3 regions of the Nocardioides marmoraquaticus genome follow, and region 1 is predicted to be linked to each of the others. Evidence: predicted binding sites of a transcription regulator. Region 1 holds the regulator's gene; each other region holds the start of a gene.
The links. Region 1 encodes HrcA, which represses chaperone genes, less so after heat shock. Its sites were predicted from a motif close to TTGGCACTCGNNNNNNNCGAGTGCCAA; they were not measured.
Positions count from the first base shown of each region.

Region 2: the regulator HrcA is predicted to act here: its motif matches at 940-966, upstream of groL (chaperonin GroEL).
Region 3: the regulator HrcA is predicted to act here: its motif matches at 2,912-2,938, upstream of groES (co-chaperone GroES).

Region 1 is NZ_BAAHAA010000014.1:70,993-81,041, reverse strand. Features, by position in the region: gene ACYU8I_RS12055 (16S rRNA (uracil(1498)-N(3))-methyltransferase) at 1-471, opposite strand, end outside; gene dnaJ (molecular chaperone DnaJ) at 468-1,637, opposite strand; gene hrcA (heat-inducible transcriptional repressor HrcA) at 1,695-2,717, opposite strand; gene ACYU8I_RS12040 (MBL fold metallo-hydrolase) at 2,850-3,689, shown strand; gene ACYU8I_RS12035 (ArsR/SmtB family transcription factor) at 3,741-4,325, opposite strand; gene ACYU8I_RS12030 (short-chain fatty acid transporter) at 4,531-5,961, opposite strand; gene ACYU8I_RS12025 (DUF1707 SHOCT-like domain-containing protein) at 6,014-6,442, opposite strand; gene ACYU8I_RS12020 (PadR family transcriptional regulator) at 6,455-7,135, opposite strand; gene ACYU8I_RS12015 (DUF3097 domain-containing protein) at 7,288-8,154, shown strand; gene hemW (radical SAM family heme chaperone HemW) at 8,241-9,365, opposite strand; gene ACYU8I_RS12005 (hypothetical protein) at 9,416-9,940, shown strand; gene ACYU8I_RS12000 (hypothetical protein) at 9,915-10,049, shown strand, end outside.
Region 2 is NZ_BAAHAA010000031.1:127-10,175, forward strand. Features, by position in the region: gene ACYU8I_RS17230 (SGNH/GDSL hydrolase family protein) at 53-865, shown strand; gene groL (chaperonin GroEL) at 1,113-2,738, shown strand; gene ACYU8I_RS17240 (SRPBCC family protein) at 2,909-3,421, shown strand; gene ACYU8I_RS17245 (DoxX family protein) at 3,418-3,828, shown strand; gene ACYU8I_RS17250 (hypothetical protein) at 3,810-4,187, opposite strand; gene ACYU8I_RS17255 (MFS transporter) at 4,282-5,475, opposite strand; gene ACYU8I_RS17260 (sirohydrochlorin chelatase) at 5,604-6,290, opposite strand; gene ACYU8I_RS17265 (uroporphyrinogen-III synthase) at 6,335-7,459, opposite strand; gene nirD (nitrite reductase small subunit NirD) at 7,474-7,902, opposite strand; gene nirB (nitrite reductase large subunit NirB) at 7,899-10,049, opposite strand, start outside.
Region 3 is NZ_BAAHAA010000026.1:12,820-22,868, reverse strand. Features, by position in the region: gene ACYU8I_RS16225 (S-(hydroxymethyl)mycothiol dehydrogenase) at 1-781, shown strand, start outside; gene ACYU8I_RS16220 (MBL fold metallo-hydrolase) at 778-1,389, shown strand; gene ACYU8I_RS16215 (VanZ family protein) at 1,386-1,745, shown strand; gene ACYU8I_RS16210 (class I SAM-dependent methyltransferase) at 1,696-2,883, opposite strand; gene groES (co-chaperone GroES) at 3,074-3,367, shown strand; gene groL (chaperonin GroEL) at 3,460-5,079, shown strand; gene ACYU8I_RS16195 (GNAT family N-acetyltransferase) at 5,214-6,023, shown strand; gene guaB (IMP dehydrogenase) at 6,110-7,633, shown strand; gene ACYU8I_RS16185 (RNA polymerase sigma factor) at 7,679-8,269, shown strand; gene ACYU8I_RS16180 (hypothetical protein) at 8,266-8,862, shown strand; gene ACYU8I_RS16175 (hypothetical protein) at 8,924-9,565, shown strand; gene ACYU8I_RS16170 (GuaB3 family IMP dehydrogenase-related protein) at 9,588-10,049, shown strand, end outside.

The DNA of each region.
Region 1 (10,049 bases):
GCCGGTCACCGCGGGCCAGCGCAGCCGGCGCGACTGCTTGGCCGCCTCGCGCGCGGTGGTGCGCCACCGGGCGAGCGACTTGGCGGCCCGCTCGCCGCGCCAGACGGCGACGCAGCGGGTGGCCTGCCAGGCGACCACACGGTCGACGCCGACCTCGGTCAGCGCCTCGACGGCGAGGTCGGCGCGCTCGCCCTTGGGGATCGCCTGCACCACCGTCAGCCGCGGGCGCGGCGGCTCAGCGGCCCAGACGTCGGTGAGCCGGGCGGTGAGCGAGGTCTTCGACGCCTCGACCACCTCGGCGCGGGCACCGGTACCGTCGCCGTCGGTCAGCAGCAGCTCGGTGCCGGGGCCGAGGCGGCGTACGGCGGCGTGCCGGGCCTCCTCCGGGGTCAGCGCGACGGTGGCACCGGCCGCGAGACCGGTGACCTCGGCCCACAGCACGGGCAGGCCCGCGCCGGGCGAGGCACTCACTTGAAGGCGTCGCGCAGCCGGCCGAACATGCCCTTGTGCGGCTGGTTGATGCGGCCGTCGGGCGACTCCTCGCGGCGCAGCCTGGCCAGCTCGCGCAGCAGCTCGGACTGCCGGTCGTCGAGCCGCGACGGTGTCTCGACCTCGATGGTGACCTTGAGGTCGCCGCGCACCCCGGAGCGCAGCGCGGGCACGCCGCGCCCGCGCAGCACCCGCTCGGTGCCGGACTGGGTGCCGGCGGGGATGTCGACGTCGGTCCAGAGCTCCGTGTCGGAGTCCTCCTCGGCGACGTCGGCCTCCAGCAGCGGCAGCTTGACCGTGGTGCCGAGCGCGGCCGCGGTCATCGGCACCGTGATGTGGGCGCGCAGGTCGTTGCCGTCGCGGGTGAAGACGTCGTGCGGCACGACCTGCACCTCGACGTAGAGGTCGCCGGCGGGACCGCCGCCGGGCCCGACCTCGCCCTCGCCGGGCAGCTGCACGCGGGTGCCGGTGTCGACGCCCCCCGGGACCTTGACGGTCAGGGTGCGGCGCGAGCGGACCCGGCCGTCGCCGGAGCACTCGCGGCACGGCTCGGGGATGATCTCGCCGTAGCCGCGGCACGCCGAGCACGGCCGCAGCGTGCGCACCTCGCCGAGGAACGAGCGCTGCACCTGCTGCACCTCGCCCCGGCCGTGGCAGGTCTCGCAGGTCACCGGCTGCGAGCCCGGCGCGGCGCCGGAGCCCTCGCAGACCCCGCACAGCACGGCCGTGTCGACCTTGAGCTCCTCGGTGATGCCGAAGGCGGCCTCGGCGAGGCTGACCTCCATGCGCACCAGGGCGTCCTGCCCGCGGCGCGCCCGCGGTCGCGGGCCACGGCCCTGCGGCTGGCCGGCCGCACCGCCGAAGAAGGCGTCCATGATGTCGGTGAAGGAGAACCCGGCGCCCTGACCGCCGCCACCGCCCATGCCGCCGCGACCGAACGGGTCGCCGCCGAGGTCGTACATCCGGCGCTTCTCGGGGTCGGAGAGCACCTCGTAGGCCGCGGAGACCTCCTTGAACTTCTCCTGCGTGGCCGGGTCGGGGTTGACGTCGGGGTGCAGCTGGCGCGCCAGTCGGCGGTAGGCCTTCTTGATCTCGTCGGCGGTCGCCTCGCGGGAGACGCCGAGGATCTCGTAGGGGTCCTGGGGCACGTGCCTTCCTTCTGTCTGACGGGCTGGTGCGGAGCGGGCTTCGGGCGGGTGACCGGGTCAGGCCTGGTCGAGGATGGTGGAGACGTAGCGGGCGACGGCGCGCACGGCGGCCATCGAGCCGGGGTAGTCCATGCGGGTGGGGCCGACGACGCCGAGCGAGCCCATCACCTCGCTGCCGGGTCCGTACCCGGTGGCGACGACCGACGTCGTCGCGAGCTCCTGGTAGGGGCCCTCGTGGCCGATGCGCACGGTCACGGCGTCGGGCGAGGTCGACTCGCCGAGCAGCTTGAGCAGCACGACGTGCTCCTCGAGCGCCTCGAGCAGCGGCTTGACCGCGACGTCGAAGCCGTCGCCGAACCGGGCGAGGTTGGCGGTGCCGCCGACCACGACACGACCCTCGGCGGCCTCCTGCGACATCGCCTCGACGAGCGTGGCGCCGATGACGGCGACCACGGTGCGGTCGTCGGGCTCGACCTGCTCGGTGAGGTCGCCGATCGCGGTCGCAGCGTCGCCGAGGCGCTGCCCGACGGCGGCGAGGAGCAGTCGCGAGCGCAGCGCGGCCAGGGTGTCGCCGCCGACCTCGGTGGGCAGCTCGACGACGCGCTGCTCGACGCGGCCGGTCGAGAGGATGAGCACGAGCAGCACCCGGCTCGCCGTGAGCGGGACCAGCTCGACGTGGCGCACCGTCGAGCGCACCAGCGACGGGTACTGCACGATCGCGACCTGCTGGGTCAGCTGCGCCAGCAGCCGCACCGACCGGGTGACGACGTCGTCGAGGTCGTGGGCGCCCTCGAGGAAGCGGTGGATCGCGCGCTTCTCGGCGGCCGACATCGGCTTGACCTCGGTCAGCCGGTCGACGAAGAAGCGGTAGCCCTTGTCGGTCGGGATCCGCCCGGCGCTGGTGTGCGGCTGGGCGATCAGCCCCTCCTCCTCGAGCGCGGCCATGTCGTTGCGCACGGTCGCGGGCGAGACGCCGAGGTGGTGCCGGTCGACCAGGGCCTTGCTGCCCACCGGCTCGCGGGTCGAGACGTAGTCCTCCACGATCGCGCGGAGGACGGCCAGGCGACGGGCCTCGCTCATGTCTCCTCCTCTGCGGGTGCCGGGTCGGGCGTTCTGGTCGGGTGCTAGGGGCAGGTCTCGGGGCCACGCTGGCACTCCAGCGCACCGAGTGCCAAGTCTACTGCGCGGTCACGGCGGCCGTAGGGTCGTGACGTGCCCGACACCCCCACGCTCAGCGAGGTCGCCGACCGGGTCTGGGTCGTGCGGCACCCCTGGTACGACGTCAACGTCACGGCCGTCGAGGGCGACCGCGGCCTCCTGCTCGTCGACACCCACACCTCCGACGCGGCCCTGGGCGAGGTGCTCGACGCCGTGCGACGCGCCACCGGCGCGCCGCTCGTCGAGGTCGTCAACACCCATGCCCACCTCGACCACGTGCTGGGCAACGCCGCGGCGCGGGCCGCCGGTGACGGCGTGGTCGTCACCGCCCACGACGCGGCCGACTTCGTGGCGGTGGCTGCCGACGCCGCGCGGGCCGAGGGGCCCCGCGCCGACGAGGCCCGGGCGGCCGTCGTCTCGCCGCCCGACCGCACCTTCTCGTCGGTCGCGGTCGTCGACCTCGGCGACCGGGCGGTCGAGCTGGTGCACCCCGGCCGCGGCCACACCGCCGGCGACCTGGTGGTGCGGCTGACCGACGTCGACGTGCTGCTCGCCGGTGACCTCGTCGAGGAGTCCGGCCACCCCGTGTGGGGCGACGACAGCTGGCCGATGGAGTGGCCGCTGACGCTCGACCTCGCGACCGGCCTGTGCGGGCCGGGCACGGTCGTCGTACCGGGTCACGGCGCGCCGGTCGACCTCGACTTCGTCACCGAGCAGCGCGCCGCCATCGGCGTCGTCGCCGAGACCATCCGCGACCTGGCCACCCGCGGGGTGCCCGCGGCCGAGGCGCTCGGCGCCGCCTCGTGGCCCTACCCGACCGAGGCGCTCACCCACGCCGTCGCCCGCGGCTACGCCCACCTGCCGCGCTCGCAGAAGCGGCTCCCGCTGCTCTGACCCGGGTCGTGTGCCTGAGAGGGCGCCATGGCGGCCCCTCGGGCACACGACTCACGTGGCGGGCGGGTCACCCACGGGGAAGGCCGACAGCTGCACCTCGACGGGCTGGTACGCCGCCTCGCCCTCGCGGTCGGCGGCGCGCTCGACCCAGGCCGTCACGGTCGCGACCAGCTGCTGCTGCAGCTCGTCGGCCTCCTCGGTGGTCAGCCACAGGTGGCTGATGCTGTCGCCCGCGGCCGCCTGCCACGCCTCGGGCCACTGCCGCCGCGTCGCGCGCCAGTGGTCCTGGCGGGCGCGTCGGGTGCGGACCCACTCGTCGCTGAGCAACCGGTGGGCCTGCGCCGTGGCCGGGTCGTCGGCGTAGTCGCGGCTGCGCGTCTGGATGAACTCGCGCGTGGCGCGCCACCAGCGCTCGCGGCGGTTGCCGCGGTCGGGGTCGGTCTCGACGAAGCCGTGCCGCTCGAGCTGGCGCAGGTGGTAGCTCGTCGAGCCGCTCGACTCCCCCAGCCGCCGGGCCAGCTCGCTCGCGGTCGCCGGCCCCTGCGAGCTGAGCGCGTCGTAGAGCTGCACCCGCAGCGGGTGCGCCAGCCCCAGCAGCGCCCCCCGGTCGAGGCGGCGTACGGCGTGGCCGCTCACGGCTCGTCGTGCCGGCGTCGTCGCACGGGGCGGCTGCGGCGCACGGCGCTCGCCGCGACGAGGTCGGCCTGGCGGGTGCGGGCGAGGGCTTCGTCGAGCTGGTCCAAGCGGAACAGCCTACGACTGCAAAGGTCTCTTTGCAAAGGTCTCTTTGCGTTTTTCCTCTTCCGTGCCGCAGAGCCCACCCGGCACCGACCCACGCCGCCTACGGCACCACCGGCGGCTCGAACTGGAACGTCATCCCGAGCAGCCACAGCAGGAGCAGCACCACCGGCAGGTGGAAGACGAACTGCAGGAAGGTGAAGCCCACGAGGTCGCGCGCCCGCAGGCCGAGGACGGCGAGCAGCGGCAGCATGAAGAACGGGTTGACGAGGTTGGGCAGCGCCTCGGCGGCGTTGTAGATCTGCACCGTCCAGCCGAGGTTCATGCCGACGTCGGTCGCCGACTGCATGACGTACGGCGCCTCGACCAGCCACTTGCCGCCGCCCGAGGGCACCAGCAGACCGAGCAGGGCGGTGTAGATCGCGATCACGATCGCGAAGCCACCCCCGCCGCCGAGGCTGGTGAAGAGCTCGGCGAGGTGGCCCGAGACGGTCTCGCCGCCCCGGCCGGTCGCGCGGGTCAGCACCGCGGCCATGGCGGCGTACAGGGGGTACTGCACGAGCACGCCGGCCGTCGTCGGCACTGCCTTGGAAACCGCGTCGAGGAAGCTGCGCGGCGTGCCGTGGAGCACGAGGCCGAGCACCACGAAGACCAGCAGGTAGGTGTTCAGGCTGCTGATGACCGTCAGGAAGGGCTTGTCGACGAGCTCGAGCACCAGCCACAGCAGCGCGATCAGCCCGACGAAGGCGGGCAGCACGGGGCTGCGCTCGAGGTACTCCCCCGGCCGGGTGCGCTCCGGCGGCGTGGGGACCGTGTCGTCGAGGTCGATGCGGAGGTCCTCGGCGGTCCTGACTGCGCGACCCTCGGGCGCGGAGAACCACGCGATGGCGACGGTGATGACGATGAGCACCGCCGCCATGACCAGCGACTGCCAGGTCAGGATCGTGTCGCCGAAGTCGAGCACGCCGGTGATCTCGAGCAGCTCGGGCGGCAGCGACGCCGCCGTGGCCTGCAGCTGCGCCGCCGAGCTCGACAGGCCGAGCGCCCAGACCGCGCCGAGACCCATGTACGCCGCTGCGCCGAGTGCGCGGTAGTCGGCCCGCAGGTCGGGGCGCCGCGCGATGGCGCGGGCGAGCAGGCCGCTGAAGACCAGGCTCAGGCCCCAGTTGAGCATCGAGACCAGGCAGCTGAGCAGCGCCACGAAGGCGACAGCGCCCCGTGGACTGCTCGGTACGACGGCGATGCGCTCGATCAGCCTGCTCACCGGCGGCGAGGTCGCGACGACGTACCCGGTCAGCACGACCATCGCCATCTGGAGGGTGAACTCCGTCAGGTCCCAGAAGCCGCCGCCGAAGGCGCGCGCGACCGCGGCTGGCGAGCTGCCGTTGACCAGGGCCGCCGCGACGACCACGACGACGCCGGCGAGGGCGAAGACGTAGGCGTCGGGGAACCACTTCTCGGTCCACGCGGCGGAGCGCTGCGCGAGCCGCGCCAGCCCCCGCTCCTGGGTCTCGGACGTGCTGGCACTCGCCACGGTCGCCTCCCTGGTCCCGCTGCTGGGTCGCGAGACAACCTAGGGCGTGGCGCTACCGCGCGCAGCCCCTCCGCGGGCCGTGGCGCCCCGCCCACGGCGGGCGGGCGACGACCCCGTGCCGGGCCAGCACGAACCACAGCAGGCCGGCGAGCAGGACGAACGGCAGGTTGGAGACCACGAAGCCCGCCGCCAGCACCACCAGCACGACCTGCACCGGGGTGGGCAGGCCGGCGAAGCGGTCACCGAAGCGGTCACCGAAGCCGCGCGACGCCCGCACCCGGCCGGGCACGGCCGTCCGCACCGGCCCGAGCGGCGAGCCCTGGGGCAGGTCGGCGAACAGCGGCGCCAGGTCGTCGGCGTGCTTGGCGGTCCAGACGGCGTCGGAGCGCTCGTCGTACTCGTCACGGGTGATGCGGCCCTGGGCGAAGTGCTCGCCCAGGGCCGTCAGCGCGACTTCGCGCTCGGCGTCGCCGATCCGCATGCCGGGCACGCGTCAGCGCCCCTCGTGCCCGTCGAGCTCGTCGGCCGCGTCGGTCTCCGGATCGGCGTCGTCGCCCTCGGGCCCGTCGGCCAGCAGGCCGTAGAGCCGGCGTCGGGTGTCGCTGAGGATGCCCAGCGCCTTGTCGCGCTGGTCCGGCGTGCCGGAGCTCATCACCTGGACGATGGCGCCGACGGTCTGGCCGATCACCTGCTTGAAGTTGACCTCGTCGACGTCGTCCTCGGTCTCGAAGGGCTTCCACAACGCGGCCATCTCGTCGGCGTGGTCGCGCACGTGGTCGCGGCCCTCGGCGGTGAGCTGCAGCGCCTTGCGTCCCGTGGGCGCGTCCTCGACGAGCCCCTCGTCCTCGAGCTGCTGGATGGTCGGGTAGACCGAGCCGGGGCTCGGCTTCCACTGCCCACCGGTGCGCTCGGCGATCTGCTGGATCACCTGGTAGCCGTTGACCGGCTCGTCGGCGCCCGCGAGGACGTCGAGGATCGCCGAGCGCACGTCGCCGCGGCGTACCCGCGGACGACCGCCACCGTGGCGACCCCGTCGACCCCCCATCTCGGGCCCGAACATCTGCATCAGCCACGGGGGCGGGCCCATCGGGCCGGCCTGGCCACCCCAGGCGCCCCACCCCATGTCGTTGCGTCGGCCGCCGTGCTGGCGCCGGCGCGGTTCGTCGTTCCACATGCCGTGCAGGTCGTCCTCCTCTGGTCTGGCGGCGGTCGTGTCACGCCGCGAAGTTCTTGATGTATCGACGATATATCGCGATGATCGGCGGCGCAAGAGATCGCCCCGTGTCGGTACGCCGCCGTGCCCCGGCGCCGCCGTACCGTCGCCCGGTGACTCCCCCCTTCCCCGGGAACGACCGCTACGGCACCGACGTCCTGGCCGGCGACTGGCGCGCGACCGCCAAGGGCCGTGCCACCGAGATCGACGCCGACCTCGGCCTGGTCGTCGAGGAGGTCAGCACCGACTGGTGCGGCGAGATCGTGCAGGTCGAGCGCGACCTCGGCACGGTGACGCTCGAGGACCGGCGCGGCAAGCGGCGCACGTTCCCGCTCGGCCCGGGCTTCTGGCTCGAGGGCCTGCCGGTCGTGCTCGTCGCCCCGACCCGGAAAGGGCCCGCCGCCCCGACCCGTACGGCGTCCGGCTCGGTCGCCGTCGCCGGGGTCAAGGCCCGCGTCGCCCGGGCGTCGCGCATCTACGTCGAGGGCCGCCACGACGCCGAGCTGGTCGAGAAGGTGTGGGGCGACGACCTGCGTATCGAGGGCGTGGTGGTGGAGTACCTCGACGGCGTCGACGACCTCGGTGAGCACCTGCGCGACTTCCAGCCCGGACCCGGCCGCCGCGTCGGCGTGCTCGTCGACCACCTGGTGCGCGGGTCGAAGGAGAGCCGCATCGCCGAGTCGGTACGCCGCTCCCCCGTCGGCAAGCACGTGCTCGTCGTGGGCCACCCGTTCGTCGACATCTGGGCGGCCGTGAAGCCCGAGCGGCTCGGCAAGAAGGCGTGGCCGACGGTGCCGCGCGACGTCGAGTGGAAGCACGGCGTCTGCCAGCAGTGGGGCTGGCCCCACCGCGACCAGGCCGACATCGCCCGCGCCTGGAAGCACATCCTCGGCGGCGTCCGCGGCTTCCAGGACCTCGACCCCCAGCTCCTTGGTCGCGTCGAGGAGCTGATCGACTTCGTCACCGCCCCCGACGCCTGACTGGGCGACATTCTCGGTGACTTCGTGACTGTTGCGGCGGCCGACAAGTCACCGATTACCCGCCTGGGCGGGTAATCAGGGGCCGCTCAGCCCACCAGCTCCCGCACCACGGCGTCGGCGAGCAGGCGGCCGGGGTCGGTGAGGACGACGCGGTCGCCGGAGACAAAGGCGAGGCCGCGGGAGACGACGGCGTCGACGCGGGAGGTGGGCACGAGCGAGACCGGCAGGCCGGAGACGTGGCGCAGCTCGAGCATGACGCGCTCGAGGTGCCGGTCGTCGGCGGTCAGCGTCTCGCGCCCGCCCGCGGGTGACTCCCCTCGGGCGAGCCGGCCCGACCAGGCGGTGGGGTGCTTGAGGTTCCACCAGCGCTCGCCGTCGAGGTGGGAGTGGGCGCCGGGGCCGATGCCCCACCAGTCGGCAGAGGCCCAGTAGAGCTCGTTGTGCCGGCACCGGGCGGCCGGCGACGACGCCCAGTTCGACACCTCGTACCAGGACAGCCCCGCTCCGGTCAGCATCGCGTCGGCCAGCTCGTACTTCTCCGCGAGGTCGTCCTCCTCCGGCGCCGCCACCTGTCCCGACCGCACCTGCCGGGCGAGGCGGGTGCCGCCCTCGACGATGAGGGAGTACGCCGACACGTGGTCCGGCTCACACGCGAGCGCCGCCTCCAGCGAGGTGCGCCAGTCGTCGAGCGACTCCCCCGCCGTGCCGTAGATCAGGTCGAGGCTGACCTGCTCGAAGCCCGCCTCCCGCGCCCATCGCACCGCCCGCGGCACGTTCGCCGGGTCGTGGGTGCGCTCGAGCACCTGCAGCACGTGCGGCACCGCCGACTGCATCCCGAACGAGACTCGGGTGAACCCGCCCTCGCGCAGCTCGGCCAGCGACGCCGGCGTGACGCTGTCGGGGTTGGCCTCGGTCGTCACCTCGGCGTCGGGCGCGAGCTCCCAGGCCGACCCGACCGCCCGCAGCGCGGCCACCAGGTCGGCCGCCGGCAGCAGCGTCGGCGTGCCGCCGCCGAAGAAGACGGTCGACGCGCTGCGCGGACCCGTCACCGAGGCGCCGTACGCCGCCTCGGCCGCGGCGAAGCGGGCCCACTCGGCCTGCGCACCGCCGCCCCCGAGCTCGGTCGCGGTGTAGGTGTTGAAGTCGCAGTAGCCGCAGCGGGTCGCGCAGAAGGGGACGTGGACGTAGACCCCGAACGACACCCCTGGCACGTCCCCAGTGTCGCCTGGGTACCTGACCGACGACGAAAGGACCTGCCACCATGACCTCCCGACGCCTCTCGGCCACCCTGCTCACCGCCGTCCTCGCCGCGACCCTGGTCGCCCCCGCCGCGACCGCGAGGCCACCGCGGCAGGAGCCGCCGAGCCGCATCGCGCTGCCCGACGGCTTCCAGCCGGAGGGCATCGAGGCGCGCGGGCCGGTGGCGTGGTTCGGCTCCCGCGTCGACGGCGACGTGTACGCCGCCGACCTCCGCACCGGTGCCGGCCGGGTGATCAACCAGGGCGACGGCACGCCGGCCATCGGGCTCGAGCTCGGCCGCGGGCGCGACCTGTGGGTCGTCGGCGGCGCCGACGGCGACGTGAAGGTCGTCGACGTGCGTACCGGGCGCACGAAGGCGACGTACGACCTGGCCGCCGCGGGCGCGCCGACCTTCGTCAACGACGTCGTCGTGGTGGGCCGCACGGCCTGGGTGACCGACTCGCTGCGGGCGGTGCTCTACCGCGTCGACGCGGGCCGGGGGAAGCACGCACCCCGCGCGCGTGACGTCGGTGCCGCTGACCGGTGACTGGGTGCAGACGCCCGGCGTCAACAACGCCAACGGCATCGAGACCACGCCCGACGGCCGCGCCCTGCTGGTCGTCAACAGCAGCAACGGCCTGCTCTACCGCGTCGAC
Region 2 (10,049 bases), on a different contig from region 1:
CCGCCACCCCAGGGTTCACCGAGCGTTCGGTCGTGACGGCTCGAATGGTCGGGTGCAGAGCGGGACGCGTCGACGGGTGCTCACCGCGGTGCTCGTGGCCGGCGGGTTCGCCGGAGGGGTCGCCGTCGGCGGGCGCGGGCTGCTCCAGCGCCAGGCGGCCGTGGCGCGCGCTGCCATCGGCAAGCCGCTGGGCGAGGAGGCCCTCGCGGCCGACCGCACCTGGAAGCGCAAGCACGGCGACCGCGTCGACCTGCTCCTCATGGGTGACTCCGTCGCCGCGGGGTTGGGTGCCGAGCTGCCCAAGCACACCCTCGGCGCCCACCTGGCGCGCCGTCTCGCCAAGCGCACGCAGCGCGCCGTACGGCTGCACACGGCCGCCGTGGTGGGCTCGGAGAGCAAGGACCTCGAGGCACAGCTGGCGTCGCTCCCGGCGTCGTACCGACCCCACCTGGCCGTCGTGGTCGTGGGCGGCAACGACGTCACCCACCGAGTGCCCGTGGCCACCTCGGTGGCCCATCTCGTCGACTGCGTGGGGGCGCTGCGCGAGCGTGGCGCGGAGGTCGTGGTCGGCACGTGCCCCGACCTCGGTGCGCTCCGCCCCGTGCCGCAGCCGCTGCGCACCCTGGGCTCGATGGCGTCGCGCCAGCTGGCGTCGGCCCAGGCGGCTGCGGTGCTGCCCCTCGGGGCGCGGGTGGTGCCGCTCGCCACCGCGGTCGGCCCGTTCTTCGTCGTCGACCCCGACGCCCACTTCAGCGCGGACCGCTTCCACCCGTCGTCGCTGGGCTACAAGCGCACCGCCCAGGCGCTGCTGCCCGCCCTCGTGGCAGCGCTGGAGGGCGAGAGCGGCGGCGTCGCCGCGTCCTGACCGCCCGCACTCACGGGTCGGCGGGAGCGGGGGGAGACGTTTGCACTCGCTGGGGGCGAGTGCTAAAAATTGAGTTGGCAGTCACCGTGGGTGAGTGCCAACCCCAAGCACCACCGCACAACCATCCAGGCCGTGACCGTCGAGGTCCGGGAGCGCTGGCGGGAAGGGTCCGCCAGGTCGTCCGGACCGTCCGTCGCGGGCGACGCCGCGGCCGACCATCACCGAGCGTGAGGAACCACCACCAGTCATGCCGAAGCTGATTGCTTTCAACGAGGAGGCCCGCCGCGGGCTCGAGCGAGGGATGAACACCCTCGCCGACGCGGTCAAGGTCACCCTGGGCCCCAAGGGCCGCAACGTCGTGCTCGAGAAGAAGTGGGGTGCCCCCACGATCACCAACGACGGTGTGAGCATCGCCAAGGAGATCGAGCTCGAGGACCCCTACGAGAAGATCGGCGCCGAGCTCGTCAAGGAGGTCGCGAAGAAGACCGACGACGTCGCCGGTGACGGCACCACCACCGCGACCGTGCTCGCCCAGGCGATGGTCCGCGAGGGCCTGCGCAACGTCGCGGCCGGCGCCAACCCGATGGCGCTCAAGCGCGGCATCGAGAAGGCCGTCGAGTCCGTCTCCGAGCAGCTGCTCGGGATGGCCAAGGACATCGAGACCAAGGAGCAGATCGCCGCGACCGCGTCGATCTCCGCCGCCGACGCCTCCGTGGGCGAGGCCATCGCCGAGGCGATGGACAAGGTCGGCAAGGAAGGCGTCATCACGGTCGAGGAGTCGAACACCTTCGGGCTCGACCTCGAGCTCACCGAGGGGATGCGCTTCGACAAGGGCTACATCTCCCAGTACTTCATGACCGACCCCGAGCGCATGGAGGCCGTCCTCGACGACCCCTACGTGCTCATCGCCAACAGCAAGGTCAGCACCGTCAAGGACCTGCTGCCGCTGCTGGAGAAGGTCATGCAGTCCGGCAAGCCGCTGCTGATCATCGCCGAGGACGTCGAGGGCGAGGCCCTGTCGACCCTGGTCGTCAACAAGATCCGCGGCACCTTCAAGTCGGTCGCCGTCAAGGCCCCCGGCTTCGGTGACCGCCGCAAGGCAATGATGCAGGACATCGCGATCCTCACCGGTGGCCAGGTCATCTCCGAGGACGTCGGCCTGAAGCTGGAGAGCGCCGGTCTGGAGCTGCTCGGCCAGGCCCGCAAGGTCGTCATCACCAAGGACGAGACCACCATCGTCGAGGGCTCGGGCGACCAGGACCAGATCGCCGGTCGGGTCAACCAGATCCGCGCCGAGATCGAGAAGTCGGACTCCGACTACGACCGCGAGAAGCTGCAGGAGCGCCTCGCCAAGCTGGCCGGCGGCGTGGCCGTCATCAAGGTCGGCGCGGCCACCGAGGTCGAGCTCAAGGAGCGCAAGCACCGCATCGAGGACGCCGTGCGCAACGCGAAGGCGGCCGTCGAGGAGGGCATCGTCGCCGGCGGCGGCGTCGCCCTGGTGCAGGCAGCTGCCTCGGCGTTCGAGAAGCTCGACGTCGACGGTGACGAGGCCACCGGCGCCAACATCGTGCGCGTCGCGACCTCCGCCCCGCTGAAGCAGATCGCCGTCAACGCCGGCCTCGAGGGCGGCGTCGTCGCGGAGAAGGTCGCCGGGCTCACCCCGGGCCACGGCCTCAACGCCGCGTCGGGCGAGTACGTCGACATGGTCGCCGAGGGCATCATCGACCCGGCCAAGGTGACCCGCTCGGCGCTGCAGAACGCCGCGTCGATCGCCGCGCTGTTCCTCACCACCGAGGCCGTCGTGGCCGACAAGCCGGAGAAGGCCGCCCCCGCGGGCGACCCGACCGGCGGCATGGGCGGCATGGACTTCTGAGTCCAGGCGCCCGACGCTTCGCAGGGCCCCATCCCGATCAGTCCGGGGTGGGGCCCTGTGGCGTTCGGGGGCCCGGCCGCCTCGGGGCTTCGCAACGGTGGCGACCTGGCCGTTCTCCTCGCCGAGCAGGGGCGTGCGGCAGGTCAGGAGCCACCACCTAGGCTCCGGTCGTGGCGCGTACGACGAGACAGCTCACCGTCAGCGACAGCGTGGTCGTCCTCGCGGTCGACCCGGTCACGGTCTGGGAGCAGGTGGCCGACCCGACGCAGATGCCGCGGTGGAGCCCCGAGAACACCGGCGCGACGACCGCTGCGGAGGCACGGCCGCTGACCGAGGGCGAGACCTTCCGCGGCAGCAACCGCCGGGGGCGGGCGCGGTGGTCGACCGCGTGCGTCGTACGCCGCTCGGTGCCGGGTGAGCGGTTCTGCTTCGACGTCGTCGGCTGGGGACCGGAGCGGCTCGGCCTGAAGGTCGAGGTCGCCCGGTGGGACTACGCCTTCGAGGCCGTCGACGGCGGCACGCGGGTCACCGAGACCTGGTCCGACGGCCGGCGGGGCTGGCCGGCCTGGGCTGCGAACGCCTTCGACAAGGTCGCGGCGGGTCGGCCCTTCGCGGAGTTCCAGCGACGCAACATCGCCCGCACCCTGGCCGCGCTGAAGGCCGACCTGGAGCAGACGACGTGAGCGCACCACCGCTGCGGTGGGCGTGGGTCGTGGTGGTGCTGTTCACCGCGAGCGGGGTCGTCCACCTGGTGCGGCCGTCGGCGTTCGCGGCGCAGGTGCCGGACTTCCTCCCGGCGCAGACCGCGGTCGTCGTGGTCTCCGGCGTGCTCGAGCTCGCGTGCGCCGCGCTCATGGTGGTGCCGCGCACGCGTCGGGTCGGCGGTCTCGCCGCCGCGGTGCTGCTGGTCGCGATCTTCCCGGGCAACCTCTGGCAGACCTGGGAGGCGTGGTCGGACCACCGCGCGGGCGAGGCGAGCACGGCGTACCTCCTCGGCACGCTCGTGCGGCTGCCCCTGCAGGTGCCGCTGGTCTGGTGGACCTGGCGGGTGTGGCGCCCCGCGGCGCCGGCTCAGCCGCCCAGGCCGTAGCACTCCACGATCTTCGGGCCCGCGGTGTCGAGCGCCCGGAGGTCCTCCTCGCTGGCCATCCCCTCGATGGTCTCGTCGCCCGCGGCGAGCGAGGCCAGCGTCGCGTCGGAGAAGTCGGAGTCGACGAGCACCTGGGCCGCGCACTCGGCCTGCTCCGCGGTGATCCCCTCGCCGTCACGCTCGAGCGCAGCGGCGAGGTCCGCGACCGAGGGGCGGTCACCCGTCTCCGGGGCGGGGGCCTCCGAGGCCTGCTCGGTCGCCTCCTCCTGTGACGAGTCCTCCGACCCGCCACCGCCGCACCCGGCCACCGTCACGACCATCGCCGCCGCTGCCAGCGCCGTGCCGAGTCTCCTGCGCATCTGTGTGTCCCCCACGTCGCGCGCCCGGTCCGCTGCTGGCCCGAGGCGTCGCGGCCAGCATGGCGGACGCGGCGTGGGGACGTCCGCCGAATCCTCAGGACGTACGCCGCGCGACCAGCCCGGCGCCGAGCACCACGAGCCCGGCGGCGCTCGTCACCAGCAGCGCGGCGGTCGGTCCGGCACCGTCGACGAGGCCCCCCGCGAGCGCGGCGCCGGCGGCCACGCCGACGACGTTGGCCGTGGAGAGCGCGGTCATCGTGGTGGTGGCCCAGTCGGGCGGCGCGATCCGCTCGGCGAGGGCGTAGGAGCTGATCAGCGTCGGTGCGAGGGCGGTGCCCATCAGCAGCATGGCAACGGCCAGGCCCACCGGGCCAGCGGCGGTCGAGAGCAGCAGGCCGGCGACGAGGATGGCCGACCCGGAGACGGCGATGCGCAGCTCGTGCGGCACCCGCTCCGGCAGCCGGGTGGTCAGCAGCGCGGTGACGGCTGACCCGACGGCGCCGAGGCCGTAGACGAGCCCGGTCAGCGCGTCGTCCCCGGTGAGGGCGAGCCGCGCGGCCAGACCGGTCTGCGAGGCGCCGAAGACGACCCCGACCGCGCCGAGGCCGACCAGCAGCACCGCGAGCCGGCCGACGGGCAGCGGACCGCGGTGCTCCTCGGCCGCGCGGGCGCGGCCGGGCAGCGCGGTGCGGTGCAGCCCGAATCCGAGGTGGGCGACCAGTGCGAGCCCGAGGGCCAGCCACAGTGGCGTGGCGGGGGAGACCAGCGCGGCGAGGGTGCCGACCAGCACGGGCCCGAGCACGAACGACACCTCGTCGAGCGCGCCCTCCAGCGCCATCGCCGACGAGACGAACCGCCGCTCGTCGGCGCGACCCCGCGCCATCGCCGACCAGCGGGTGCGAGCCATCGCGCCCAGCTGTGGGTTGGCCAGGCCGACCAGCGCTCCGAGCAGGAGCAGGGCGGGCAGGGGCAGCGCCGTCAGCAGCAGCGTGACCAGGGCGGTCGCCTGCAGCGCCGTCGCCACCACGGCGACCAGACGCTGCCCGGCGCCGTCGGCCAGGGCTCCCACCAGGGGACCGCCCACGGCGCCCCCGAGGCTGAGCGCGGCGACGGCCAGGCCGCCCGTGCCGTAGGAGCCGGTGCGTTCGGCGACCAGCAGCAGCGTGCCGAGCGGGAGCGTCGCGGTCGGCAGCCGAGCGGCCGCGTCGAGCGCGAGGAAGACGGGCCCGGGGGTGGCGGCGACGGTGCGCAGCGTGGGCGCAGGGACGGGTGCTTCGGTGAGGGTCACGCGGGTGCTCCGGGGTACGACGGCGGACGTCGTGCGCCACCCCACCACTGACGCACCGGACCCCTGTGCTGCCCGCACGCTACCGCCGTACGCCGGCGCCCGCGAAACCGTGCGCCGGCCGGCGCCCCTCAGGCGCCGCGAAGGAGCGGCAGGTCGGCGTTGAGCAGGGCGGTGACGCGACGGCAGAGCAGGTCGACGACGGCGTCGTGGGTGCCGATCACCTCGGCGACGGTGGCGGCGCCGGCCTCGCGGGCGACCCGGGCGGCGCGGTCGGCGAAGAAGCCGCCGGCCAGCAGGTACGGCGACACGACGTCGCCGGGGCGCACGACGGCCTCGGGGCGCTCGCCCAGGCCCGACATCGTGGCGATGCGGACCGGAGCGCCCCACGCGCGGCCGAGCAGCTGGGCGGCGCGCTCGAGGTCACGGGTGGCGAGCGGGTCGCTCGACCCGGCGGCGACCATGACGACCGGTCGGCCGCGCTCGGCGCGGGCCTCGAGCAGCCGGTCGACCTGTGCCTGGGCCAGCAGGGCGTGCGGCCCGAGCGAGCGGCCGACCACGGCGGGCCGGCCTTTGGCGGCCGCGGGCAGGTCCTGGCGCAGGTGGTAGCCCGTCGACAGCAGCAGCGGCACCACGACGGTCGGCTGGTCGGAGCCGGCCAGCACGTCGGTCAGCAGCGGCTCGCACAGCTCGACGTACGACGTCACCGCCTCGACGCCCAGCCGCTGGGCCGCACGGCGGGTCGTCTCGACGGCCGTCGCGTTGGCCGGGCGCTTGCGGGTGCCGTGGGCGACGGTGACGAGCCGGGTCGCGTTCATGGGGGCACCTCCTCGTCGCGGCCGGTCCAGGGTAGTCAGTGGGCTCACGACGCGACCGGGTCGACGGCGAGGCGGTAGCCGCGCTTGACGACGGTCTGCACCGACCGGGTGCCGATCGCGGCGCGCAGCCGCGCGACGGCCATCTCGACCGCGTGCTCGGACCCGGCGGTGCCGCTCGGCAGCATCGCCAGCAGCGCTCGCCGCGAGACGACGTTGCCGGGGTTGGAGACCAGGGCCTGGAGCACCGCGGCGGGCGCGGGTGAGAGCCGGACCTCGGCGCCGTCGAGCAGCACCTCGTCGCCGTGCAGCAGCAGCTGGTGGCCCCCGACCAGCTCGAGGGCGAGGCCGTCGCGGCGCGACGGCAGCTCGGTCTCGAGCTGCTTGACCATGGCGGCGAGGCGGGAGCGCTCGGGATAGACCGTCGGCACGCCCCACATCTCGAAGGCCGCCGAGGTGACGGGCCCGACGCACGAGGCCACGACGTCGGCCTGGAAGGCCGAGACCACCTCGTCGCGGCGCCCGACCGAGCCGGCCGCCTCCATCATGGCGGCGACCGCGGGGGCCGAGGTGAAGGTGACGGCGTCGAGCTGGCGGTCGGCGACGAGGTCGATCAGCGCGAACATCGGCTCGGGGTCCTCGGCCGGCACCACCCGGTAGACGCTCACGGTGGTGACGTCGGCACCGCGCCGGCGCAGCGCGTGGGCCGCCATCGACAGCGACTGGCCGTGCTCCTGCACCACGATCCGGCGGCCCTCGAGGTCGCGTCCGCGCAGGTGGTCGAGCACGTCGTCGAACTCCTCCGACTCCGGCGCCCACAGCTCGCGCAGGCCGTGCCGGCGCAGCGCCCCCACGCTCTTCGGTCCACGGGCCAGGATCTCGGCGGGCTCGAGGTGCGCGACCAGCCGCTCGAGCAGGCCCCAGCCGTCGGCGGCGGAGAACCACGTGCGCAGGCCGATGCCGGTAGTGGCCAGGAACAGGTCGACCGGCTGCGCCAGCACCCGCTCCGTGGCCGCCCGCAGCTCGTCGGCGTCGACCTGGTGCGGCGCCAGCGACAGCGCCGGCGCCTTGACCACGGTCGCGCCGCGGCGCTCGAGCAGCGCCGCCTGCTCGTCGAGCTTGCGCGCCGCGGTCACCCCGACGCGGTAGCCGCGCAGCGGACCCTCACCCACCGGCGCCTCCTCCCTCACGTCGTGCCCGCCACCCGCACCACACCAGCGTCGGTGACCTCGACGGCGTACGTCGCCACGCGGACGTCGGCGTCGTCGAGGCACTGGCCGGTGCGGAGGTCGAACCCCTGCTTGAACATCGGGGAGGCGACGTACGGGACCGTCTCCCCGGCGATCGTGCGGGTGCCGACGATGCCGCGCGCCAGCACCGAGGCCCGGCAGAAGGGATCGTAGTTGTCGAGGGCGTGCACGGCGTCGTCGTGGGTCCGGAAGACCGCCACCGCCCGCCCGTCGACCAGCGCCGCCACCCCGCTCTCGGGGTCGATCCGGTCGAGGTGGCAGACCTCGGTCCAGGTGGTGGTCTCGACGGGCTCGACCGGCGAGCGGGTCTCGACCGGCGAGGTGGTCTCGTCGGTCGAGCCTGTCGAGACCACGCGTGCGCTCATCGGGGGGCCCCGACGGGGATGGAGGCGCCGAGGTCGACGGGGCCGTCGGTCAGGGCGGGCTCGGTCTGGCCGCGGCGCGAGCCGAAGGTGACGTTGGGGTCGGGCACGTCGGGGGCGTTGACGAAGGAGACGAAGCGGGCGAGCTTGTCGGGGTCGTCGAGGGTCGCCGCCCACTCGTCGAAGTAGGTGTCGACGTGCTGGGCCATCGCGGCCTCGAGCTCGCTGCCGAGCCCGAGCACGTCGTCGACGACGACCGCGCGCACGCGGTCCAGCCCGCCCTCGAGGCTCTCGATCCAGGTGGAGGTGCGCTGGAGCCGGTCGGCGGTGCGGACGTAGTACATGAGGTAGCGGTCGACGTAGCGGACCAGCGTCTCGTCGTCGAGGTCACCGGCCAGCAGCTGCGCGTGGGCGGGGGTGGCGCCGCCGTTGCCGCCGACGTAGAGGTTCCAGCCCTTCTCGGTGGCGATGACGCCGAAGTCCTTGCTGCGGGCCTCGGCGCACTCGCGCGCGCACCCGCTCACACCGGACTTCAGCTTGTGCGGCGAGCGCAGACCCCGGTAGCGCTCCTCGAGCCGGATCGCCATCGAGGTGGAGTCCTGCACGCCGTAGCGGCACCAGGTCGAGCCGACGCAGGACTTCACCGTGCGCAGCGACTTGCCGTAGGCGTGGCCGGACTCGAAGCCGGCGTCGACGAGCCGCCGCCAGATGGCGGGCAGCTCCTCGACCCGGGCACCGAGCAGGTCGATGCGCTGGCCGCCGGTGATCTTGGTGTAGAGGCCGAAGTCGCGGGCGACCTCGCCGAGCACGATGAGCTTCTCCGGCGTGATCTCGCCGCCGGCGACGCGGGGCATCACGCCGTACGTGCCGTTCTTCTGGATGTTGGCGAGGTAGGCGTCATTGGTGTCCTGCAGGGTGCGGTTGCCCTTGTCGAGCACGTGGTGGTTGAGCTGGGTGGCGAGCACCGAGGCGACGGCGGGCTTGCAGACGTCGCAGCCGCGGCCGGTGCCGTGGGCGTCGAGCACCTGCGTGAACGACGTGTGGCCGTGCACGCGCACCACGTCGAAGAGCTCGGCGCGGGTGAGCGCGAAGTGCTCGCACAGGCTGCGGTCGACCTCGCGCCCGACCGAGGCGAAGAAGTCCTCGACGATCTTCTTGACCACCGGCTTGCACGACCCGCAGGTGGCGCCGGCGCTGGTGCAGCGGGTGACGCAGGCGGGGGAGTCGCAGGCCTCTCTGCGGACCCGCTCGACGATGTCACCCTTGCTGACGTCGTTGCACGAGCAGACCTGGGCCTCGTCCGGCAGCCCGATCTCCGCGCCGCCACGACCCGCGGGGAGGATCAGCTCCTCCGGGTTCTCCGGCAGGGCGAGTCCCGAGGCGACCATCGGCCGCAGCACGCCGTACGCCGTCGCGTCGCCGACGAGGACGCCGCCGAGCAGCACGAACGAGCCGTCGTCGGACTCGCGCACGACGAGCTTCTTGTAGACGCCGGTGACGGCGTCGGCGAAGACCAGCTCGAGCGCGTCGGGGGTGGTGGCGAACGCGTCGCCGAAGGAGGCGACGTCGACGCCCATGAGCTTGAGCTTGGTGCTCATGTCGGCCTCGGTGAAGCGACCCTCGCCGCCCGTGAGCGCGTCGACGACGACCTCGGCCATCGTGTAGCCCGGGGCGACCAGGCCGTAGGTGCGGCCGGCGGGAGCGGCGCACTCGCCGATCGCCCAGACGCCCGGCGCGCTGGCGTGGCACTGCTCGTCGACCAGCACGCCGCCGCGCTCGCCGAGGTCGAGGCCCGCGTCACGGCCGAGCCGGTCCTGCGCCCGGATGCCCGCGGAGAACACGACGACGTCGGCCGGCAGGTCGCCGCGGTCTCGCAGCCGCAGGCCGGTGACCCGGCCGTCCTCGCCGAGCACCTCCTCGGTGGTGGCGCCGACGTGCACGCCGAGCCCCAGCCGCTCCACGTGGCGGGTCAGCATCGCGCCGCCCGCCTCGTCGACCTGGACCGCCATCAGCCGCGGCGCCATCTCGACCACGTGGGTCTCGAGCCCCAGCTGCGCCAGCGCGTTGGCGGCCTCCAGCCCCAGCAGGCCGCCGCCGATCACCGCCCCGACCCGGGCCCCCGCCTCGGCCGCCGCGCGGATCGCCTCGAG
Region 3 (10,049 bases), on a different contig from region 1:
GCAGAAGATGACACTGGAGGACGGCACCGAGCTGTCCCCGGCGCTGGGCATCGGTGCCTTCGCCGAGAAGACGCTGGTCGCGGCCGGTCAGTGCACCAAGGTCGACGAGTCGGCCCGTCCCGCCGCGGTCGGCCTGCTCGGCTGCGGCGTCATGGCCGGCATCGGTGCGGCCATCAACACCGGTGCGGTCGGCCGCGGCAAGAGCGTCGCCGTGATCGGCTGCGGCGGCGTGGGGGTGGCCGCGGTCGCCGGCTCGGTGCTCGCGGGTGCCGACGTCGTCATCGCCGTCGACATCGACGACCGCAAGCTCGCGATCGCCCAGGGCCTCGGCGCCACCCACGTGGTCAACAGCAAGGAGACCGACCCGGTCGCCGCGATCAAGGAGATCTGCGCCGCCAGCCTGCTGCACCCGGGCGCCGACGGGGCCGACGTGGTCATCGAGGCGGTCGGTCGGCCCGAGACCTGGAAGCAGGCGTTCTACGCCCGTGACCTCGCCGGCACCCTGGTCCTCGTCGGCGTCCCGACGCCCGACATGAAGACCCCCGAGATCCCGCTGATCGACGTGTTCGGCCGCGGCGGCTCGCTGAAGTCCAGCTGGTACGGCGACTGCCTGCCGAGCCGCGACTTCCCGATGCTGGTCGACCTCTACCGCCAGGGCCGGCTCGACCTCGACGCGTTCGTGACCGAGGAGGTCGGGCTCGACGACGTCGAGGCGGCCTTCCACAAGATGCACGGCGGCCCGGACCAGGAGCCGGTGCTCCGCTCGGTGGTGGTCCTGTGAGCTCCAACCTGAGGGTCGACCACGTCGTCACGTCCGGCACCTTCAGCCTCGACGGCGAGACCCACGAGGTCGACAACAACGTCTGGGTCGTCGGCGACGACGACGAGTGCGTGGTCATCGACGCCCCGCACAGCGTCGACGACATCGTGCGGCTGATCGGGGGCCGCACCGTGAAGGCGATCGTGGCGACCCACGCCCACGACGACCACGTGCGGGTCGCGCCCGAGCTGCGCGAGCGCGTCGGCGCGCCGATCCTGCTGCACCCGGACGACAGAGAAGTGTGGGAGCTGACCCACCCCGACGTCCTGTGGGACGTCGACCTCGAGGACGGCCAGACCATCAAGGTCGCCGGCGCCGTGCTCAAGGTGCTGCACACCCCGGGCCACGCGCCGGGCGCGGTCTGCCTCTACGTCCACGACCTCGGCTGCGTCTTCACCGGCGACACCCTCTTCGAGGGTGGTCCGGGGGCGACTGGCCGGTCGTTCAGCGACGCCGACCTGATCAAGGACTCGATCCGGACCACGCTCTTCGACCTGCCCGACGAGACCGTGGTGCACACCGGCCACGGCCCCGACACCACCATCGGCGCCGAGCGCGACCACGTGTGAGGCTCGCCCGGGTCGCCTTCGGGCTCGTGGTGGGGCTGACGCTCTACCTGTTCCTGACGCCGGCACCGCCGGAGGGCGGACCCGACGGCTCCGACAAGGTCGTCCACGCGCTGCTCTTCGCGGCGCTCGCGGTGCTGGGCCGGGCCGCCGGGTGGCGTCCGCTGCCGCTCGGCGTCGGCCTGGTGGCGTACGCCGCCCTCACCGAGGTGCTGCAGGCGAGCCTGCCGATCGGCCGTGACGGCGACCTGGTCGACCTCGCCGCCGACACCGTCGGCACGGTGCTCGGGCTGGCGGTGGCCGCGCTGCTCAGCAGGGCTCGACGAGCAGCGCCGTACCCCGACCGGCGACGCGGGTGAGCACCAGCGTCGCCGCCTCGTCGCCGGTCAGGCGCAGCCGGGGCCGCAGCTGCTCGGGGGTGACGGAGACGCCGCGGGTCTTGATGGCCAGCGTGCCGATGCCGCGTTCGCGCAGGGCCGCGCGCAGCGGCTTCTCGCGGAACGGCAGCTCCTCGAGCACCCGGTAGGCCCGCGCCAGCGGTGTCGTGCTCGCCCGCTCGGCGCTGACCCAGGCGATGTGCGGGTCGACGAGGTGGCCCCCGGCGCGGGCGGCGACGGCGGCGACGAGGCCGGCGCGCACGACGGCGCCGTCCGGCTCGAGCAGGTACGCCGCCACGGGTGCGACGGGCGGGTCGCCGTCGGGCAGGTCGTCGGTGGTCAGCGTGGCGGGCCCGGCCGGCGCGAGGACGGTGGCGCGGCGCACCGTGCTGGCGAGGGCCCCCGACCAGAGCACCGCCTCCTTGACGCCGCCGCCGGGCCCGGGGTCGGAGACCCACTCGGCCTCGACGCCGTATGGCACCAGGTCGTGGGGCAGGCCGGGCGCGAGCTTGACGCAGGCGTCGCGCCGCAGCAGCGAGGTCACGAAGTCCCACGGGGGCGACCAGTCGGCGACGTCGAAGCTGCGGCCCCGCGCGCCACGGCGGGCCGGGTCGGCGTACGCGAGGTCGAAGGGGGTGGTGTCGACCGTCGTGGCGTCGCCGACCTGCACCGCCCCGCCGAGCCCGAGCGCCGCGAGGTTGGCGCGGGCGACGGCCACCCGGACGGGGTCGCTGTCGACGCCGGCGACGACGAGCCCCGCCCGGGCGAGGGCGACGAGGTCGCCGCCGACGCCGCAACCGAGGTCGACGACGCTGGTGCGCAGGCCGGCCCGGGCCCGGGCCGCGCGGTGGGCCGCGACGCTGGCGCGGGTGGCCTGCTCCAGCGCCTCGGGGGTGAAGTACATGCGGGCCGCGTCGGCGCCGAGCCTGGGCACGGCGCGGCGGCGCAGCTGCGCCTGGGTGACGGCCGTGGCGGCACGCGACGGCGTGGTCAGCGACCGCACGCGGGGAAGCCGCTGCACCGGGTCGTCGTCGGCCGGCCCGTCCTCGGCGATCGCCAGCACTCGCTGCCCCTCGTCGGTCAGCAGCCAGGCGAAGTCGTCGACGTCCACGCCGCGCATTCTTCACCTCGTCGTCGCCCGGGGTCGCCTGGCACTCGCTGCGCGGGAGTGCTAGTTTTTCGTTGGCACTCTCCCCGTGAGGGTGCCAGCGCCCGTACGGCGCACGACCCCCGCGACGGCGTGCCCGCACAGGCGGAGACTTCGCATCGGACAACCCATCGATACTTCAGTGGAAAGTGGAGGTCGACACGTGTCGGTCAACATCAAGCCCCTCGAGGACCGGATCGTCGTCAAGGCCCTGGAGGCCGAGCAGACGACGGCGTCCGGCCTGGTCATCCCGGACACCGCCAAGGAGAAGCCGCAGGAGGGCGAGGTCCTCGCGACCGGCCCCGGTCGCATCGACGACAACGGCAACCGCGTCCCGCTCGACGTCAACGTCGGCGACAAGGTGATCTACAGCAAGTACGGCGGCACCGAGGTCAAGTACGCCGGCGAGGAGTACCTCATCCTCTCCGCCCGCGACGTCCTCGCGGTCGTCTCCTGACGCACCCCGTGACAGCCGCGTGCCCGGCGCTCCCCGGGCGTCGGGCACGCGGCTGACTCGTTCCTGAAGCTCTCTGCCCTAGGAGGCAACACATGCCCAAGATCCTGGAGTTCGACGAGAACGCTCGTCGCTCGCTGGAGCGTGGCGTCGACAAGCTCGCCGACGCCGTCAAGGTGACGCTCGGCCCCCGCGGCCGCTACGTCGTCCTCGACAAGAAGTGGGGCGCGCCGACCATCACCAACGACGGCGTGACCGTCGCGCGTGAGGTCGAGCTCGACGACCCGTTCGAGAACCTCGGTGCGCAGCTCACCAAGGAGGTCGCCACCAAGACCAACGACGTCGCCGGTGACGGCACCACCACCGCGACCGTGCTCGCGCAGGCGATGGTCCACGAGGGCCTGCGCGCCGTCGCGGCGGGTGCGAACCCGATGGCGCTCAAGCGCGGCATGGACGCCGCCGCGGCCGTCGTCTCCGAGGCGCTCGGCAAGGCGGCCCGCGACGTCGACGACGTCAGCGACATGGCCGCCGTCGCCACGGTCTCGAGCCGTGACAGCCACATCGGCGACCTGCTCGCGCAGGCCTTCGACAAGGTCGGCAAGGACGGTGTCATCACCGTCGAGGAGTCCAACACCATGGGCACCGACCTCGAGTTCACCGAGGGCATGCAGTTCGACAAGGGCTACCTCTCGCCCTACTTCGTCACCGACCAGGAGTCGATGGAGGCCGTCCTCGACGACCCCTACATCCTGCTGCACCAGGGGAAGATCTCGGCGATCGCCGAGCTGCTCCCGCTGCTGGAGAAGGTCATCCAGGCCGGCAAGCCGCTGTTCATCCTCGCCGAGGACGTCGAGGGCGAGGCCCTGTCGACGCTGGTGGTCAACAAGATCCGCGGCACCTTCAACGCCGTCGCGGTCAAGAGCCCTGCGTTCGGTGACCGCCGCAAGGCGATGATGCAGGACATCGCGACCCTGACCGGTGGTCAGGTCGTCGCCCCCGAGGTCGGCCTCAAGCTCGACCAGGTCGGTCTCGACGTGCTCGGCACCGCGCGCCGCGTCGTGGTCACCAAGGACAACACCACGATCGTCGAGGGCGGCGGCGACGCCGCCGAGGTCTCCGGCCGCGTCAACCAGATCAAGGCCGAGATCGAGGCGACCGACTCCGACTGGGACCGCGAGAAGCTGCAGGAGCGGCTCGCCAAGCTCGCCGGCGGCGTCTGCGTCGTCCGCGTCGGCGCGGCCACCGAGGTGGAGCTGAAGGAGAAGAAGCACCGCATCGAGGACGCCGTCTCCGCCACGCGCGCCGCGATCGAGGAGGGCATCGTCGCCGGCGGCGGCTCCGCTCTCGTCCACGCGGTCTCCGCCCTCGAGGGCGACCTCGGCTTCTCCGGTGACGAGGCCGTGGGCGTACGCGTCGTGCGTCGCGCCGCCGACGAGCCGCTGCGCTGGATCGCCGAGAACGGCGGCCTGCAGGGCTACGTCGTGGTCTCCAAGGTCCGCGAGCTCGGCAACAACCAGGGCTACAACGCCGCCACCGAGGAGTACGGCGACCTGCTCCCGCAGGGCGTCCTCGACCCGGTCAAGGTCACCAAGTCGGCGCTGACCAACGCCACCTCGATCGCCGGCATGCTGCTGACGACCGAGACGCTGGTCGTCGACAAGCCCGAGGAGGAGGAGCCCGCCGCGGCCGGTCACGGCCACGGTCACGGCCACTGAGCCGGCTCCCCACCAGGCACGACGAGGCCCCCTCCCGCTCCGGCGGGTGGGGGCCTCGCCGCGTCCCGGACTTGTCACACGACCGAAACACGCCGGGAGCCGACCCGCAACACGCGCTCGCGACAGTGGTGCGCATGTTGTTCCGGGTGCGTACGTCGTTGCGGGACCGACCGGGCGCGCTGGCCGCCCTGGCGGCGTCGTGCGGCGAGGCCGGGCTCAACATCCTCGGGCTGCAGATCTTCCCGGATCTCGGCACGGTCACCGACGAGCTGGTGCTCAGCGCGCCCGACTCGTGGTCCGCGCGGGAGGTCGCTGAGCTCGTGGGTGGTGCGGGAGGGGACGAGGTGAGCGTCGAACCCTGCACCACCCACGACCTGATCGACCAGCCGACGCGATGGCTCGGTGCCGCCACCGAGCTCGTGGCCGGGGCCGACCCCGCCCGCCTGCTCGAGGGGCTGCTCGGTCCGCACCCCGAGCGGTGGAGCGCCACCGAGCACTCGCGGGCCGCCGCCCTCGAGGGGCTCGCCCGTGCGCTCGCCGCCGGTCCGGCGGCACCCGAGCCGGAGGAGTCCGGCCCGGTGCACTACGCCGAGGCGCCCGCCGGCGTCGAGGCCTGGATCGGACGCCACGTCGTCGGACGTGCGGCACTGACCGGAGAGTCCGAGCAGGAGCTCGTCATCGAGGTCGACCCGTCGTGGCGCCGGCTCGGCATCGGCACCGCCCTGCTCCACCGCGCCTGCGCTCTGGCGGCGCGACGCGGGGCCCGCGAGGTGGTGCTGCTCGCCTCGGCGCGCGACGAAGGCTTCGTGACGATGGTCTGCGGCACGGGCATGCGGGCGCTGATCAAGATGCAGGACGGCGTGCTGAGCGCCCGCATCCCGCTCGGTCCGCGCTCCCCCGGAGGCGATCGGGCCCGCCCCGGCCGACCCGTGCCGGTGCGCTGACGCGGTGCCGGGCCCGGGCGACGTACGCCGCCCCGGCCCGTAGACTGGCCCTTCCTGCCGACGGCGTGTGGAAGGACCTGGGTGCGATGACGACCGACTCCCGCGACGACGAGGTGCTGGCGCCCTTCGCGCCGCTCGGGCTCACCTACGACGACGTGCTGCTGCTGCCGGGTCACTCCGACCTGGCGCCGAGCGACATCGACACCACCTCCCGGCTCACCCGCGAGATCAGCCTCAAGGTGCCGATCGTCAGCGCCGCGATGGACACCGTCACTGAGTCGCGCATGGCCATCGCCATGGCGCGCCAGGGCGGCCTCGGCGTGCTGCACCGCAACCTCTCGATCGAGGACCAGGCTTACCAGGTCGACCTTGTCAAGCGCACCCAGACCGGCATGATCTCCAACCCGGTCACCATCACGCCCGACAAGACGCTCGAGGAGCTCGACAAGATCTGCGGCGAGTACCGCGTCTCGGGCCTCCCCGTCGTCGACCTCGACGACCGCCTCCTCGGCATCATCACCAACCGCGACCTGCGCTTCACCCCCGTCGCGGAGTGGGCGACCACCAAGGTCGACGAGGTCATGACGCCGATGCCGCTCATCACCGCGCCGGTCGGCATCTCGCGCGACGACGCGACCGCGCTGCTGCGGCGCCACAAGCGCGAGCGCCTGCCCATCGTCGACGACGAGGGCCGTCTGGCCGGACTGATCACGGTCAAGGACTTCGTGAAGTCCGAGCAGTTCCCCCACGCCTCCAACGACCAGCACGGCCGGCTCATGGTGGGTGCGGCGATCGGCTACTTCGGCGACGCCTGGCAGCGGGCTACCACGCTCGTCGAGGCGGGCGTCGACGTGCTCGTCGCCGACACCGCCCACGGCAACGTGCGGCTGCTGCTCGACATGGTGCAGCGGCTCAAGAGCGACCCGGCCACCCGCCACGTGCAGGTGATCGGCGGCAACGTCGCGACTCGTGAGGGCGCCCAGGCGTTCGTCGACGCCGGTGCCGACGCCGTCAAGGTCGGGGTCGGGCCGGGCTCGATCTGCACCACCCGCGTCGTGACCGGCGTCGGCGTGCCGCAGGTGACGGCGGTCCACGAGGCCGCCAAGGCGTGCCGGCCCGCCGGCGTCCCCGTCATCGCCGACGGCGGCATGAAGTACTCCGGCGAGATCGCCAAGGCCCTGGTCGCCGGCGCCGACAGCGTGATGGTCGGCTCGCTGCTCGCGGGCTGCGAGGAGAGCCCCGGCGAGCTCGTCTTCGTCAACGGCAAGCAGTACAAGGCCTACCGCGGCATGGGCTCGCTCGGCGCGATGTCGAGCCGCGGCAAGAAGTCCTACTCCAAGGACCGCTACTTCCAGGCCGAGGTCGACAGCGACGACAAGATCGTGCCCGAGGGCATCGAGGGCCAGGTCGCCTACCGCGGGCCGCTCTCGGCGGTCGCCCACCAGCTCATCGGCGGCCTGCACCAGTCGATGTTCTACATCGGTGCCCGCACCGTGCCCGAGCTCCAGGCCAACGGTCGTTTCGTGCGGATCACCTCGGCCTCGCTGCAGGAGAGCCACCCCCACGACGTGCAGATCACCGCCGAGGCCCCCAACTACTCCTGGCGCTGAGTCAGCGCTGACGTAACGCCGCGGCTCGTGCGGCGGAGTGGAGGCATGACGACAGCGTCGCTCGCCGCCATCGCGTCCGACCCCGACGCCTTCGAGGCCTTCTACCGGGCGCACGTCGACGACGTGCAGTCCTACGTCGCCCGTCGCGTCGACGATGCCGCGACGGCTGCCGACCTCACCGCCGACGTGTTCCTCGCCGTGGTCGCCCGGGCCCACACCCACGACCCCGCTCTCGGGTCGGCCCGGATGTGGGTCTTCGGGATCGCCCGGTCGGTGGTCGCGGGGGAGCGCCGTCGGTCGGCGCGCCACGCCCGGGCCGTCTCCCGGGTCAGCGGCCGTCGCCTGATGCAGGGCGACGCGTACGACGCCGTCGTCGGACGCCTCGACGCCGAGCGGGAGGCGCGGGTGCTGCACCGGCGTCTCGAGCAGCTGCCACGCGCCCTGCGCGAGGTCATGGAGCTCGTGGGTCTCGACGGTCTCGACGTCGGCGAGGCGGCAGCGGTGCTCGGCATCCGGCCCGGCACCGCGCGCGTCCGGCTGCACCGCGCTCGACGGCTGCTGAGCGGGCCGCCGGACCCGCCTGCCCCGGCCATCGACAGCGCCAGCGCCCCCACTCCCGTCAGGAGCGGCCGATGAGCACCTCCGCCCGGCTCGACCCGTTCCAGGAGGCGCTGCTCCACGAGCTGCGGCAGGTGGTCGCCGACGGCAGCGTCGAGCCGACAACGGCGAGACGACGCGCCACGAGGACCGTGCTGGCAGCGGCTGCCGTCGCAGCGCTGGTCGGCGCCGGCCTCGCCCTGCCCGCGCTCAGCGGGGAGCAGCCGGCGTACGCCGTGGTGCGCGGGGCCAACGGCCGGGTCGACGTGCGCGTCGAGCGGCTCGCCGACGCCGCCGGGCTGGAGAGGGCGCTCGCCCGGGTCGGTGTCGCGGCCGACGTCACCTACCTCCCCCCCGACACGCGCTGCGCCGACGGGCGCTACGCCGACGCGACGGCGCCGATCGCCGGTGCCGGTGTCCGCTTCTCGATGGGGGACGGCGTCGGCTACCACCTCGTGCTCGGCCCCGGCGCGGTCGGTGACCGCCAGACCGTGGTGGTCGCTGCGAGTCGGACGTCGGCCGAGGTCGAGGTGGGCGACGACGGCACCCGCACGCTCGGTGGCTCGTGGGGCTCGTTCGGCATCGCGGAGGGCCCCGTCGCGCCGTGCCGGCCGGTGCCCGCGGATCGTTGACGTTTCAGCATGTGACGTCGGGGTAGTGCTCCCACCCGGTTCGTCCGTATCGTCACCCCTGATGACGACGACGCAGCGCCGCCCCGATGCCGTGACCGCCGAAGCCATCCCGGCGCAGCCGGCACCGGACCGCGATCGGTTGCTTGCCGCCGCGGCGCGAGCCTTCGCCGAGCGGGGCTGGAGCGGGACGCACCTCGACGACCTCGAGCAGGAGCTCGGCCTCGTGCCCGGCCGCGCCACGCGGCTGGCCGGCAGCAAGGCCGAGCTGCTGTGGCAGTCGATGGCCCACGCCTCGCGCACGGGCCCCCGCACGCTCGAGCAGGTCGTGGCCGACCTGCGGCTCGACGACCTGGCGACGGTCGACGAGCGGCTCGACGCGATCGTCGCCCTGGCCTGCCGGATGCACCGGGCGATCGCGCCGTTCGTGCCCGCCATCGCCGAGGGGTCGCTCGTCGACCCCACGTGCCTGGCCATGCGGCAGGGCTCCGACCTGCGGCGGCTGGCGGTCTCGCGGGGGTTCGTCGCGCTCCTCGTCCGCGGTGACGCGCCGCTGCCCGACGCCGCCGAGGTCGTGCAGGTGATGATCATGAGCGAGACCTACGCGACCTTCACCCGCAACGGCTGGTCGATGGGGCGGTACGCCGCGTGGCTGCGCGCCACGATCGACCGCTGCGTCAGCGGCGACCTCGCCGGGGCCGGCTGACGCTGCTCGCTAGAGTTCCCCGGTGACCGAGATCGAGATCGGACGGGCCAAGCGGGGCCGCCGCGCCTACGCCTTCGACGACATCGCGATCGTGCCGAGCCGGCGCACCCGCGACCCCGAGGAGGTCTCGGTGGCGTGGCAGATCGACGCCTACCCCTTCGAGATCCCGATCCTGGCCGCGCCCATGGACTCGGTCATGTCGCCGGCCACCGCCATCCACCTCGGTCAGCTCGGAGGGCTCGGCGTGCTCAACCTCGAGGGGCTCTGGACGCGCTACGACGACCCCACCGACCTGCTCGAGGAGGTCGCCGGCCTGCAGGGCACCGAGGCGATCACCCGGATGCAGGAGGTCTACGCCGAGCCGGTCAAGGCCGAGCTCATCACCGAGCGGATCCGGCAGGTGCGCGACGCCGGCGTGACCGTGGCGGGGAGCCTCTCGCCGCAGCGCACCAAGGAGTTCGCCAAGACGGTGGTCGACGCCGGC